Regions from separate parts of the Citricoccus sp. NR2 genome, predicted to be linked through region 2. Evidence: predicted binding sites of a transcription regulator. Region 2 holds the regulator's gene; the other holds the start of a gene.

Region 1 (7,491 bases), 1.0 Mb from region 2:
TCGCCTCCGTGACCTGCGCGCACGAATATCGCCCCGTTGAAAGGTGAACGCCATGGTTCCGGCCTGCATCCTCGGTAGGCTGGGACCATGGCAGTTCTCATCGATCCAGCTCGGTGGCCGGCACATGGCACCGTCTTCTCCCATCTGGTCTCAGATGAATCGCTGGATGAGCTGCACCGATTCGCCCGCGCCAATGACGTCGCCCCGCGCGCCTTCGACGGCGACCACTACGACGTGCCCGTGGAAATGTACGGGGATCTCGTCGCTGCCGGCGCCGTGGAGGTCTCCGGCAGCGAGCTGGTTCGCCGCCTCGTCGCCTCGGGGCTGCGCATCCCCGCCGCACAGCGCCCCAGCAAGCTGCAGAAAATCCTGCACCAGCGCTTCGACCGGCTCTTCCCCGGTACCTCAGAGCTGGACCGGGATCCGATCGCCACAGGTCTGATCGAGCGCTGGCGCGAACCTCACCGGCACTACCATGACCTCTCGCACCTGCTCTCGGTACTCAAAGCGTTGGATCTGTTGGAGCGACAAGGCGAATCCTTTGGCCCCTACCCGCGGGCCGTTAAATTGGCGGCGTGGTTTCACGATGCAATCTACCTGGGAAGTCCGGCCCGCCCCCCGGGGCAGGATGAAGAAGACTCCGCCCGGCTGGCCGAGCGCACCCTGCCCGAGCTGGGGCTGCCGGCCTCAGAGATCATCGAAACGGCCCGGCTGGTGCGGCTGACCTTTACCCACGATCCCCACGAGGACGATCCCGGCGGCCAGGTGCTCTGTGATGCCGACTTGGAGGTGCTGGGACGCAATCCGGGCGCCTACGGCCGCTACCGTGACGCCGTCCGGCAGGATTTCGCCCATATCCCCGACGAGCAGTTCTTCGCCGGTCGGGAGAAAGTGCTGCGGTCATTGCTGGCGCAGAACCCGATCTTCAACACCCGCACCGCGATCAAACGCTGGGAACGACAGGCGCGCAAGAATCTCATCGCCGAGCTCTACCCCTCGGGCAAGGCCCGCAAGAAATCCGACGAGACACCAGAACAGCCCGACGAGACTCAGCAAGAGTAGCGAACCACAAAACGACGGTGGCCCGCACTCCGTTCAGGAGTGCGGGCCACCGTCGGTGATCCTCGGGTCAGCGAGGCGTCATCCGTGATCAGCTGATCACATCATGCCGCCCATGCCACCCATCGGGTCCATGCCTTCGCCGCCGCCGGCCGGAGCCTTCTCGGGCTTGTCTGCGACGACAGCTTCGGTGGTCAGGAACAGACCGGCAATGGAGGCCGCGTTCTGCAGTGCAGAGCGGGTCACCTTCACCGGATCGTTCACGCCAGCCTTCAGCAGGTTCTCGTACTCGCCGGTGGCGGCGTTCAGGCCTTCACCGTCGGCGAGGGACTGCACGCGGTCTACCACGACGCCGGGCTCGAGGCCAGCGTTCAGGGCGATCTGCTTCAGCGGAGCCTCCACAGCGACCTTGACGATGTTGGCGCCGGTGGCCTCATCGCCTTCCAGGTTCAGACCGGCCAGCACCTTGGCGCCAGCCTGGATCAGGGCCACGCCACCGCCGGCGACGATGCCCTCTTCCACGGCAGCCTTGGCGTTGCGCACGGCGTCTTCGATGCGGTGCTTGCGCTCCTTGAGCTCCACCTCGGTGGCAGCACCGGCCTTGATGACAGCCACGCCGCCGGCCAGCTTCGCCAGACGCTCCTGGAGCTTCTCGCGGTCGTAGTCGGAGTCGGTGTTCTCGATCTCAGCGCGGATCTGGGCTACGCGGCCGGAGATCTGGTCGGCGTCGCCGGCGCCCTCAACGATGGTGGTCTCGTCCTTGGTCACCACAACCTTGCGGGCGGTGCCGAGCACGGAGATATCAGCGTTGTCCAGGGACAGGCCGACCTCTTCGGAGATGACCTGGCCACCGGTGAGGATGGCGATGTCGGCCAGCATGGCCTTGCGGCGGTCACCGAAGCCGGGAGCCTTGACGGCCACGGACTTGAAGGTGCCGCGAATCTTGTTGACCACCAGGGTGGCCAGGGCCTCACCCTCGACGTCCTCAGCGATGATCAGCAGCGGCTTGCCGGACTGCATGACCTTCTCCAGCAAGGACACCATGTCCTTGACGTTGGAGATCTTCGAGTTGACGATCAGGATGTAGGGGTCCTCCAGGACAGCTTCCTGGCGGTCGGCGTCGGAGACGAAGTAACCGGAGATGTAGCCCTTATCGAAGCGCATACCCTCGGTCAGTTCGAGGTCCAGCCCGAAGGTGTTGGACTCCTCGACGGTGATGACGCCTTCCTTGCCCACCTTGTCCAGGGCCTCGGCGATGAGCTCGCCGATCTGGGTGTCAGCGGCGGAGATGGACGCGGTCGCGGCGATCTGCTCCTTGGTCTCGATCTCCACAGCGGAATCGAGCAGCTGGGCGGTCACAGCTTCGACAGCCTTGTCGATACCGCGACGGAGGGCGATCGGGTCGGCACCGGCGGCCACGTTGCGCAGGCCTTCCTTGACCAGGGCCTGAGCCAGCACGGTCGCGGTGGTGGTGCCGTCGCCTGCGACGTCGTCCGTCTTCTTGGCGACTTCCTTGACCAGCTCGGCGCCGATCTTCTCGTAGGGATCCTCGAGCTCGATCTCCTTGGCGATGGACACGCCATCGTTGGTGATGGTGGGGGCGCCCCACTTCTTCTCGAGAACGACGTTACGGCCGCGGGGGCCCAAGGTCACCTTCACGGCGTCGGCAAGGGTGTTGAGCCCCTTCTCCAGGCCGCGGCGAGCCTCTTCATCAAATGCAATGGTCTTAGCCATTTGTCGCAGTCCTTTCTGGACGGGTCTTGATGTAGGTACCTCGGCCCGAGTTAGCGCCCGCGACGGCTGGTCGACGCACTGGTAATCGACCCAACTAACTCGAGAAAGCTCTGGCAGTCAGAGCCCGAGAGTGCTAACCCCATTTTTAGCACTCACCCCTGGCGAGTGCAAGTGCTTGAGGCCGGAACGAACTACGGCGGTCAGCCGGCGAAGTCGTCGGCGAGGACCACGGCGATGGCATCCATGCTGGGCACGTGGACGGCGGTGATGCCAAGCTCGTCGGCGATGGCCTGAGCGGTGGCTTCGTCGTCAGCGTAATACACGACCGATGAGGACACGGCGGAGCCCTGCCAGTTCGCGGTGATCGGCACGTTGAAGCCCGCACTGGTCAGCTGTTGGGTTGCTTGTCCGGCCAGCCCCGGAGTCATGGTCGCGTTGTAGACCTCGATGCCCTGGCTGTAATCGACGTTGGCGGCACCGGTCGGGTCCGGCTCCTCTCCGCCTTCAAGGTCGTCGCCCGCTCCCGTTTCGCCACCGGTCGGGTCGGTCTCGTCGCCCCCGGTAGCGTCCTCGTCAGTGGTCTCAGCTTCACCAGCCCCGGCATCGGTCTCAGCGTCGGCGTCCGTGCCGGAGGGATCGGCGGGGGCTTCGGTGGTCTGCTCATCCGTGGGTGCGGAGGCTCCGAACCAGTCGTTGCGCAGCTGGGGCAACAGGAGGAAAGCGACGATGCCCACGACCAGCGCCAACGCGGCGGCGATGATCAGCACATTGAGCCCGGTGTTGGACTCGGGCTTGGCGACGGCGGCGCGGTGAGCACCGACCTGGTCGGTGTATTCCGGGACGTCATCGTAGTGGTCCTGCGGATACTTGGTCATGAGCTCCCCTGCTCTGGACTGCCGTGGGCACGAAATCGGGTCGATCTGAGTCTACGCAATCGTCGCACTACCAGAGGTTTATAGGCCAGGGCGCGTTCGTCGTCGAGTAATCGGGCGAGAATCTGATAGTACGTCGTCGCCGAGAGCCCGAACGTATCGCGGATGGCCTGGTCTTTCGCTCCCTGGTAGGTGAAACGCTGTTCCTCGAAGGCGAGGATGTTCCGGTCCCGCTCAGAGAGCTCAGAGCCGGGCATGGATCGCTCCTCGTTGAATCGGTAACCAGCATAACGACGGGTGTCGGTGATCCTCCATTTTACGCGCTCGGACGTCGGTCATGGTCCCGACGGCTGGTTAGGCTGGTGGGATGCTGATCTCTGACGTACGTGAACCCCTGGATCAGGGCTGGGATGCGGTGCTGGCCGGGCACACCGGCACCTTCGCCGCGTTGGCGGAAACCCTGCAGGAGCGGCAGAAATCCGGGGAACAGGTGCTGCCGGCGGCCGAGAATATTCTGCGGGTGTTCCGCCAGCCCTTCGATGAGGTCAAGGTGCTGATCCTGGGTCAGGACCCCTACCCCACCCCGGGACATGCGGTGGGGATGAGCTTCTCCGTGGCCCGCGACGTGCGTCCCCTGGCGCGTTCGCTGACGAATATCTATCGGGAACTGCACGACGACCTCGGCATCGCCCCGGCCGAGCACGGTGATCTCACCTCGTGGGCCGAGCAAGGTGTGGCCCTGCTGAACCGGGCGCTCACGGTGCAGGCCGGCACACCGGGCTCGCACCGTGGCCTGGGGTGGGAGCAGATCACCGAAACCGCTGTACGGGCGCTGGCCGCTCGGGACCAACCACTGGTGGCGATCCTCTGGGGCAACGATGCCCGCCGCATGGCCCCGGTGTTGCAGACCGGCGAGCACGTGCTGGTGATCGAGTCTGCTCACCCTTCCCCGCTGTCGGCACGTCGCGGGTTCTTCGGTTCGAAACCCTTCTCGCGGGCCAACGAGTTTTTGCGGGCCCAAGGTGCGGAGCCAGTGGACTGGCAGGTGCGCTGACCGCTCGGCTCAGCGGCGGCCGATGCGCCGTCGTTCGTTCCCTTGCAGCTTCGAGGTGAGCGGGCGGGCTAGGGTGTCGCCCAGCACGGAGCCGGCTGCGACCGCCAGGATGACGATGGAGGCCATCACCATGCCAACGATGCCGCTGACGGCACCGGTGTTCATGGCGATCTCGTACATGGAGCGGAAGATGGCCAGACCGGGCAACAAGAACAGCACCGAGGGCACCGCGATCACCAGCTGGGGTGCGCCGAGACGCAATGCGACCATGCGCGCTAGGAAACCGATGATGACGGCGGCCACGGCAGGTGAAATCACCGGACCGAGTCCCAGGAACAGAGCGAATTCGTAGCCAATGAATCCGAGGGTGGCGACAATGCCGGTGGGCAGTAGCAACCGCCACTCGGATTGCTCCACGGCTGCCACTCCAGCCGAGGCGAAGAACACCAGGATGCCCAGCACCCACACCGGGTACGAGTTGACCGGGGCTGCGGTCACGTCGACCTCGGGCACCCCCATTTGTGAGGCGGACACGGCGGCCAGCACGATGCCGCCAACCATGGCGACGTAGGCCAGCGCTGCGGAGACAAAACGGCCGGCGGCGGTGATCGGGAAGCCGTTGATGCCGTCCTGCACCGCGGAGACGAAGCGCCCCGAGGGCAACATGATCATCAAGATGCCGGCCACCACCGTAGCCGGGTCCTTGAACACGTCGAAGGAGAACAACCCCAACGAGATCACGGTGGCCAAGAACCCACCCAGCATGGTGGTGAAGAACTCGGGCGCTCGCAACCGGGCCATGGAATACATGGCGATCACCACGACGGCCGCCGACACCAGCGTCATCAGCCCGGCCAGCGGGCTGCCACCGATGTAGAGCACGAACAGGGCGGCGAACAAGGCGTTGGCCGACACCGTCATCCACGGCCGGAACGGCTTGCGCCGGTGCCGGATTTCAGCCAGTTGCCGCTCAGCGTCTTCGCGGGTGATGTCGCCGGATGCAATCGCGGAGACCAACCGATGCAAGAACGCCAGCCCGGCGTAGTTCTGCGACCAGGAGCGCACCACGCGCTGCAGCGTGTACGGGGTCTCCCCCGGAGGCGCATAGTTCAGCGAGAACGCCTGGTTGGTGATGTCGATCTCGGTCTCGTGCACCCCGTACGCCTGGGTGACCACGATGATCGAAGTTTCCACTTCCAGGGCGCCGGCACCGAAACGGAACATGGTCTCCCCCAGCTTCATGGCGAAGTCCAGGGTGTTGCGAATATCGGCGGCCTCAGCGGCCTTCTGGTATTCTTTGCGCGCTGCAGCTGCAAACGGGCTGGTTTCCAGGCGGCTCACCAGGTTCATCACCTGAGTAGGCATCCGCTCCTGGTACGGCTCGGCCGGCTGGGACCCTGACTCCTCACGACGGCGCGGACGACGCGCGGGCAGGCGCAGACCGCGGGACGGGCGGCCGGTCGAGGTGCCCGGCTCTCGCTGAGCTTTCCGAGGGCGGGTTGGTTGCGGGCGGGACGCTTCCGGGGCGGAGATCACCGGCAGCGCGCCGACGGTCGGGGCGGGCTCGGGATCCGCCGCGGGCACCGTGTAAAGGTCACGGGTGTCCGTGCTCGGCGTCTCCGTTGCCGACAGCGCAGCCGTGGGCGCGGTCTCGGGGCCGAACCCGTCCGAGGGGTCCATCTGGGGCGCCTGAGCGTCCGGGTTGGGCAGGGTGACCGCGGGACGGATCACGGGAATGGTGATCTGGCCGGTAGCTGGCGCCGTTTCTGATTCCATGGCCGCACCGACGGCGGTAGAACCGTGCGGCACCTCGTCGGGTGAGGATGCGTCGGGGTGCGGTTCGCGGGTCATTCGACCACCTCCTGTCGGCTCACTCGCGGCCGTCGGCAGACCGCGGGTCCGTGACGGACCATCTCTGATGTGTGTGTCATGACGCCTTCGCGGCGGTGAACCACGATCGACGAGGAATGGAATTTCACGGGCGGACGACCCGCTCTTAACGAGATCAGGACCCCTGTACAGGGCCCTGATGGGTGGTGGATCTTACTGGACTCGAACCAGCGACCTCTCGCGTGTGAAGCGAACGCTCTAACCAACTGAGCTAAAGATCCAAGCGACTTAGTGAGTTTAGCAGAGAAGACCGGCGCGCAGAAATCCAATGTGCGTGCGAAACGCAACCGTCACGACCCGGGGTTGATCATAAGATGGGCGCTATGCCCGCTACCCCCTCCGAGCTCGCACGGGAACAGCCTGACCCTTCATTCTGGTCGCATCCCGCCCTGCGCACCGGCGTCTCGGTGGCCATCGCTACTGGACTGTACGGTATCTCTTTCGGCGCCCTGGCCGTCACCGCCGGGCTCTCCGTCTGGCAGACCATCGCCCTGAGCGCCCTGATGTTCACCGGCGGATCCCAGTTCGCCTTTATCGGAGTCCTCGGCGGCGGATCCGGAGCCCAACTGGGCGGGGCCGCCACCGGGGCTGCCTCGCTGCTCGGGGTGCGTAACGCCGTCTACGGCATGCAGATGAAGGCACTGTTGCGTCCACGCCCGGCCCTGCGACCGCTGGCGGCGCACGTGACCATCGATGAGTCCGCCGCCACGGCTGCCACGCAGACAGACCGCCGCGGCATCAGCATTGGTTTCTGGAGTGCCGGCATCGGTGTTTATCTGCTGTGGAATCTGTTCACGATTGTCGGCGCGGTGGCGGGGACAGCGCTCGGTGACCCGGCCAACTGGGGCTTGGATGGTGCGGCCACCGCAGCGATGCTGGGGC
Region 2 (7,491 bases):
GCGCCTGGAGCGAGAGTTCAACCTCGATCTCATCTCGACCATGCCGAACGTGGTCTACGAAGTCACCACGGAGGACAAGTCCGTGGTCACCGTGACCAACCCCTCGGAATTCCCCGAAGGGAAGATCCTCTCGGTTCAGGAACCGATGGCCTCCGCCACGGTGATCGTCCCCAGCGAGTACATCGGTGCGGTCATGGAGTTGTGCCAGTCCAAGCGCGGTCACCTGCGCGGCATGGACTATCTCTCTGAAGAACGCGTTGAAATCCGTTATTGGATTCCGTTGGCCGAGATTGTCTTCGACTTCTTTGACCAGCTCAAATCCCGTACCAAGGGATATGCATCGCTGAACTGGCAGCCCGATGGGGACCAAGAAGCGGACCTGGTCAAGGTCGATATTCTGCTGCAGGGCGATGCCGTGGACGCTTTCTCGTCGATTACCCACCGCGACAAGGCATACTCCTACGGGGTCATGATGACCGGGAAGCTCAAGGAACTGATTCCTCGGCAACAGTTCGAGGTGCCGATCCAGGCGGCTATTGGTTCCCGGATCATCGCTCGTGAGAATATCCGGGCCATCCGCAAGGATGTCCTCTCCAAGTGCTACGGCGGCGATATTTCTCGTAAGCGGAAGTTGTTGGAAAAGCAGAAGGAAGGCAAGAAGCGGATGAAGATGGTCGGTCGCGTCGAAGTGCCGCAAGAGGCCTTCATTGCTGCACTGTCCTCCGACGGTGGTGGCGACCAAGCCAACGCCAAGAAGTGAGTCTGACGAGGAATTTGTGCCAGGAACTCCGATAACCGCGGATCCGGCTCCGACCGACGGACTACTGCCGGACACGGTAGCGCAGACCATTAAGATCGCCAAACGCTCCGGGGCTGCGCGGACCTTTTCGCTCTACGTTCATGTGCCGTTCTGCACGGTTCGGTGTGGCTACTGCGACTTCAACACCTATACGGCAGAAGACCTGGGCCCCGGAGCGTCCCGGACCAGCTACGCAGATACAGCCATCGCTGAGATTGCCTTCGCTGCCGACGTCATGAACGCCTCGGATATTCCGGCGCGTCAGTTGCACACCGTTTTCTTTGGCGGAGGCACCCCAACGCTGTTACCGGCCGCGGACCTGGTGCGCATTCTCGATGCTGCCCGTTCTCAATGGGGCATCGCCGAGGGTGCTGAGATCACCACGGAAGCAAACCCCGATTCGGTCACTCGGGAGTCGCTATGGAAGCTAGCCGAGGGCGGATTCACCCGAGTCTCCTTCGGTATGCAGTCTGCAGTGAACCACGTGCTGGACACTCTTGAGCGCACTCATCGTCCCGAGAACGTGCCAACGGCCGTAGCCTGGGCGCGGCAGGCCGGGCTGGAAGTCTCGCTCGACCTGATCTACGGGACACCTGGGGAGAGCCTTGAAGACTGGCGCACCACGCTCGATACTGCGCTTCAGCTACAACCGGACCACATTTCCGCTTACGGGCTCATCGTTGAAGAAGGCACCAAATTCGGTGCCGCCGTCCGGAGGGGAACCCAAGCAGATACTGATCCGGACGACCAAGCGGACAAGTACCTGCTGGCCGACACCGTGTTGGCTGAACGCGGCTATCACTGGTACGAAGTCTCAAACTGGGCGCACGATCCAGACCGGCGCGGCATCAACCAAGGTCGCCACAACGTCGCCTACTGGCGGGACCAAGATTGGTGGGGTGTGGGTCCCGGAGCGCATTCGCATCTAGCGGGGGTACGCTTCTGGAATGCCAAGCACCCTGCGGCCTACGCTCAGCGTTTAAGGACCGGAGTTTCTCCGGCGATCGGACGCGAAACCCCCGACGCAGAGGCTCGCCGGCTGGAGCGGATCATGCTGGGCGTGCGTCTATCGGAAGGACTGGCCATCGCAGATTTCGACGATGACGAGCCCTTGGATCGGGCGGAGATCACCAAGCTCATTGCCGACGGACTCATTGACGGTGCCGCAGCGTTGCGTGGTCGTATCATTCCTACCCTGCAGGGACGCCTGCTCGATGACGCCATCACCCGCCGACTCGCAGGATTCTGATCAATCATCATCAGCACGTTTTCGGCACCGGGTCGTATGCTGAGCCCATGACTTTCTTGCACTCTCACCTGGCGGTGCCTACGAATGGATTCGGCGCATGAGCGGGGGCTTGGTTGCTCTGCTCGACGACGTCGCTTCTATCGCCCGGGCAGCGGCGGCCAGCGTCGACGATGTGGCCGCGGCGGCCGGCCGGGCCAGCACCAAAGCCGTGGGTGTTGTCATCGACGATACGGCGGTGACTCCGCAGTACGTCGAGGGCGTGAAGCCGGCTCGTGAGTTGCCGATGATCTGGCGGATTGCCCGCGGGTCCCTGATCAACAAACTGGTGATCATCCTGCCAGTTGCCCTGCTCTTGAGCGAATTTTTGTCCTGGGCGCTGACACCGTTGCTGATGCTCGGCGGCTCATATCTGTGCTTTGAAGGCATGGAGAAGACCATCGAGAAGTTCCGCGGCGGATCTCACAAGGGCCACGGGGCCGATCATGAGCAGCCTCGTGATGAGGATACTCTCGTCAAGGCAGCTATTTTTACCGACCTCATCCTGTCGGCCGAAATCATGGTCCTTAGCCTCAATGAGGTTGCCGATGAGACTTTTTGGCGACGTGCCATCATCCTGATCATCGTTGGTATCGGTATCACCGCGGTCGTGTACGGCGTGGTTGCCTTGTTGGTGAAGATGGACGACATTGGGCTGAAGCTCGCCACTGGCCACCGTCCCCGGTGGGCGAGTTTTGGCCGCGGCTTGGTCACCGCGATGCCCAAGGTCCTCGCCACCATCGGCGTGATCGGGACACTGGCCATGCTGTGGGTTGGCGGACACATCATGGTGGTGGGAATGGACGAATTGGGCTTCTCAATGCCCTATCACCTCATCCACGGGGCTGAGGTGCTGGTTCCGGCCGGATTCTTGGCGTGGCTGGTCAACACCGCGCTGTCCCTTGTGGTCGGCGCTATCTGGGGCGCGATCCTGGCGGGGTTGTGGTCGCTCACGCCTTGGAGCCACGGTTTGGACAGCGACGACACAACGACGGACCACGAAGCTAGTAAGGGTGCCGCGTCGGCGCAGGGCGCGAAGCGCGCGGCGCTGGGTGGCAAAACGCCCGGCGCCATCGGCGCCGGTCATCAGCATCCAACCGAGAACTGACCCGCTGGGTCAGTCCGACCGACATCAGTTGATCAGGCGGAGGTTAAACGGGTAGCGGTAAGGTCGTCCCTTGTTGACCTCAATCCCGGCCACCACCCCGGAGATCGTCATGAACAGCCACAAGAGCACCGCGACGACTCCGAAGATGGCACCGATGATCGGGAGCAGCGCCAGCAGGTTGGCAACCACGGCAACCACGGTGAGGGGCAGAGTGAAGTTCAGTGCTTCCTTGGATTCCTGGGCCGTGAAGGGTCCACGGTCACGCATCACCATGAAGATGACGAGGGAAGGAATTGCGCCGAGGAATGCGCCAAAGTGGCTGAGCATGGCCCACTGGCGGTCTTCTTGAGGGGTCAGCGGCCGAGCCGAGGTCGAGCTGGAGTTCTCCGATGCGTCGCCGCGGGGGTAGCCAGGATGCTGAGCCACAGTTCACCGTGTCCTTTGTCTGCAGATTTCGTGCGGATGTCGGCCACTAGTTTACCGGTAAATCTGGGCTCCCCGGACGCGTACACAGGGCGCTCGAAAAACTCTCAGGGAATCACTGGTCGTCGTTCAGTTGACCGGGCTCGGTCAGGAAATCGATGACCTGCTCGACCCGCCCCAACAGGGATGGTTCGATGTCTGCGTAGGTGGTGACCTGACTCAACAAGCGCTTCCAGCCAAGACCCACATCCTCCTTGGTAGAGTGCGGCCACCCCAACCACCGAAGGATCCCGGTCTTCCAATCTTGACCACGGGGAATCTCGGGCCACGCCTCGAAACCCAGCACCCGAGGCTTGATGACCTGCCACACGTCCACATAGGGATGTCCCACGATCAGCACGTTGCCGGTTGAGCCCGGTACCGCCATGGCCTCGCGGGCGATGCGTTCTTCCTTCGAACCGGCGACCAAGTGATCCACGAGAATGCCCAGGCGGCGCTGCGGACCAGGGGAGAAATCACGGATTGCGCCAGCGAGATCGTCGACCCCGTGAAGCGGTTCCACGACAATACCCTCGACGCGCAGGTCGTCGCCCCATATTTTCTCCACCAGTTCGGCGTCGTGGACACCTTCTACCCAGATCCGAGAGGCGCGCGCAACGCGGGCCCGATGCTGTTCTACTTTCACGGAGCCGGAGGCGGTACGTCGGGGTGCGGAGCGGGTGGCGGCCACGTAGGGGACCAACCGGATCGGTTCGCCGTCGATCATGAATCCGTGACCCAACGGGAAGGAACGACGCGTACCGCGTCCGTCTTCCAACACGGCAAGATGCACTCCGCCGGAACGTTCGGTGCGGATGATCGCGCCGGTGAAGCCGGACGCGGACTCCTCGATGACCTCACCCACCTGGGCCGGGACATCGCGCACCTCGCGCTTGCTGGCCCGCGGGTCCAGAGAACCCGGACCCCAGGAATCCCAATTCATCGGTGTCTCCTTCGATCAACGCCAATCCGAACGCCAGAGACGCTACCATCGGGTGGGCTCCGACACCCGCAGCGCCACGATGCAATGGGCGCCGTTGACGTACTAGACTTAGCACTGAGCAATAGTGAGTGCTAATGACAGCTGACTCGGTTGAGGAGGGGTGAACATGTCTGAATTGCCGCGTCGAATGAAGGTTCTGCAAGCGATCGTCGAAGACTATGTCTCCTCCCGTGAGCCGGTGGGGTCCAAAGCGCTGGTGGATCGACACGATCTGGGAGTGTCCTCGGCCACCGTGCGTAATGACATGGCGGCGCTGGAAGAAGAAGGACTGATCGCCGCCCCGCATACTTCCGCTGGACGCATCCCCACGGACAAGGGCTACCGGCTCTTCGTCGATCGGATCTCGGATGTGCGCCCGCTTTCGGCGGCCGAGAAACGCGCCGTCCAGATGCTCTTGGACGCCACTGATGACATCAACGACATGATGGCCCACAGCGTGCGGCTGCTTGCCCAGCTGACCCAGCAGGTCGCCATCCTCCAGTATCCACACCTCGACTCCGCGACGGTGCGGCACCTGGAAATGGTTTCGCTCGGACACGGCCGGGTGCTGGTGGTACTGATCCTCTCCTCCGGCAAAGTGGACCAGCGCACCGTCGCCATCGAGGAGCCGTTCACGGAGACGGACCTCGACGTCGTCAAGCAGACGTTCCTTGGCCACCTTCAGGGAGTGGGGCCAGCGCATGCCTCGGCCGCCATGGAAGTGGCGATGGAGCTGATTCCGCCGACCGAACAACACCTCGCCGGTTCCTTGCGAGAGGCGCTGGAGGCCTTGTTCGCCACTGGCCGAGAAGATCGCATCATCTTGGCCGGCACTGCTAACCTGGCACGCACCCCGGGGGACTTCCCGTACTCGATCGGACCGATCTTGGAAGCCCTCGAGGAGCAGGTCGTGTTGCTGAAGCTTCTCACGGAAATGGACCAAGACCTCAACGGACTCTCGGTACGCATTGGCACCGAGAATTCGGGTTCGCTCGCCGAGACCTCTGTGATCGCCGCGGGATATGGCCCCGGCCAGATTTCGAAGCTGGGCGTGGTAGGTCCGACCCGCATGGACTATCCCGGAACGATGGCCGCAGTGCGCGCTGTCGCCCGCTATTTGTCCCGCATTCTCGCGCAGTAGCGCGCCGGAAGAGGATCCCGGCACGCACGCATAACTGACGTTTCACCGATTGGAAGGAAGACTCGACACCGTGGCTGACCACTATGAGGTTCTGGGTGTCTCTCGCGAGGCGACCCGCGAGGAGATCAAACGCGCCTACCGCAAGAAGGCCCGCCGACTGCACCCGGACCACAACCCCTCACCCGAGGCGGCTGAGGAATTCAAGAACGTCTCCCGCGCCTACGATGTGCTTCAGGACGAGAACAAGCGGCGCAACTATGACGCCACGGGTAACGAGAACGGACAGGCCGCAGGCGGCTTCGGTGGTGCGGGCGGCTTCGGCGGCTTCTCCGATATTTTCGAGACATTCTTTGGTGGCGGACAGGCCTCCGGTCCGGCAAGCCGTGCCCGGCGCGGTCAGGATGCGCTGATCACCGTTCCGATCGACCTCCACGACGCCGTGTTCGGCGTGGACAAGACCATCGAGGTCGACACCGCGGTGCGCTGCGAGACGTGCAACGGCACCTGCTGCGAGCCCGGTACCTCTCCGGAGACCTGTAGCCACTGTGCCGGACAGGGACAAGTACGCCGCCCGGTCCGCTCCATTCTGGGCACCGTGATGACCGCTGAGCCGTGCCCGCAGTGCCGTGGCTTCGGCACCACCATCCCCAGCCCCTGCCACGAATGCGGTGGGCAGGGTCGAGTGCGCGATCGTGCATCGATGACCATCAAGATCCCTGCCGGTGTGGACGTGGGCACCCGCATCCAGCTCGCCGGGCGCGGCGAGGCCGGTATCGGCGGGGGGCCCAATGGTGACCTGTTCGTGGAGATCGACGTCCGCAATCACGACGTGTTCACCCGCGATGGCGTGCACCTGACCGCCACCATGTCGCTGCCGATGACGGCCGCGGCGCTGGGCACCGAGGTCACCCTGGATACTTTTGACGGGGAGCAGTCCATCAAGGTCAAGCCCGGAACCCAGTCCGGCGAAGTGCACACCCTGAAGGGACTCGGCGTTGGCCGCTTGCGTGGTACCGGTCGCGGCGATCTGAAGGTGACCCTGCGCGTGGAGACCCCTTCCAAGCTGGATGACGAACAGCGCGAGCTCCTCGAGAAGCTGGCCCAGCTGCGCCATGAAGACATCGTGCACGGACAGGTCGAGACTCGCGGGCTGTTCTCCAAACTCAAGGAGAACTGGCGTAACCGTGACTGATCCGCTGTTTCTGGTGCCCGCCGGCAGCCTGGCTGGTCTTGAAGAAGGCGACCAGGTACGGCTCGGCTCGGCTGAATCCGCCCACGCGGTGAAAGCCATGCGGCTGCAGGCCGGGGAGACCGTACTGGTCGCCGATGGATGCGGGCAGTACGCCACCGGCGTGGTCTCGGATACCTCGGCCGTCGCAATGTCCGTGACGATCCAGCAGTGGGGGAGCACCCCCGAAGCGCAGCCGCGTCTGGTGTTGGTCCAGGCGCTGGCAAAAGGCGACCGGGACCTGTTGGGCGTCCAGACGGCCACTGAAGTGGGTGTCGACGCCGTCATCCCGTGGGAGGCTCAGCGCTCGGTGGTCCGGCTGAAGTCCGACAAAATCGACAAAACGCTGGCTAAATGGCGGACGAGCCTGGAAACGGCGGCCAAGCAGGCCCGCCGCACTCGGGTTCCTACCTTGCGCGATCCCGTGACCGGCACCGACATTGCGGGCCTGGTGGCCAGCGACACGATAGTTCTCGTCCTGGACGA

What was found. The regulator HrcA, encoded in region 2, represses chaperone genes, less so after heat shock. The targets are predictions, from matches to a motif close to TTNGCACTCGNNNNNNNCGAGTGCNAA.
Region 1: groL (chaperonin GroEL) is a predicted target of HrcA. The motif match lies at 2,939-2,965, and genes of this name have one in related genera.

What each region holds. Positions count from the first base shown of each region.
Region 1 covers NZ_CP115154.1:3,285,266-3,292,756, forward strand. Annotated here, with positions in the region: gene O1A05_RS15500 (DUF4031 domain-containing protein) at 88-1,062, shown strand; gene groL (chaperonin GroEL) at 1,159-2,793, opposite strand; gene O1A05_RS15510 (LytR C-terminal domain-containing protein) at 2,994-3,668, opposite strand; gene O1A05_RS15515 (DUF3263 domain-containing protein) at 3,665-3,922, opposite strand; gene O1A05_RS15520 (uracil-DNA glycosylase) at 4,033-4,719, shown strand; gene O1A05_RS15525 (threonine/serine ThrE exporter family protein) at 4,729-6,570, opposite strand; tRNA gene O1A05_RS15530 (tRNA-Val) at 6,754-6,830, opposite strand; gene O1A05_RS15535 (AzlC family ABC transporter permease) at 6,933-7,491, shown strand, end outside.
Region 2 covers NZ_CP115154.1:2,253,354-2,260,844, forward strand. Annotated here, with positions in the region: gene lepA (translation elongation factor 4) at 1-760, shown strand, start outside; gene hemW (radical SAM family heme chaperone HemW) at 777-2,048, shown strand; gene O1A05_RS10530 (DUF808 domain-containing protein) at 2,146-3,192, shown strand; gene O1A05_RS10535 (DUF4870 domain-containing protein) at 3,217-3,618, opposite strand; gene O1A05_RS10540 (DUF3097 domain-containing protein) at 3,731-4,597, opposite strand; gene hrcA (heat-inducible transcriptional repressor HrcA) at 4,764-5,777, shown strand; gene dnaJ (molecular chaperone DnaJ) at 5,848-6,969, shown strand; gene O1A05_RS10555 (16S rRNA (uracil(1498)-N(3))-methyltransferase) at 6,962-7,491, shown strand, end outside.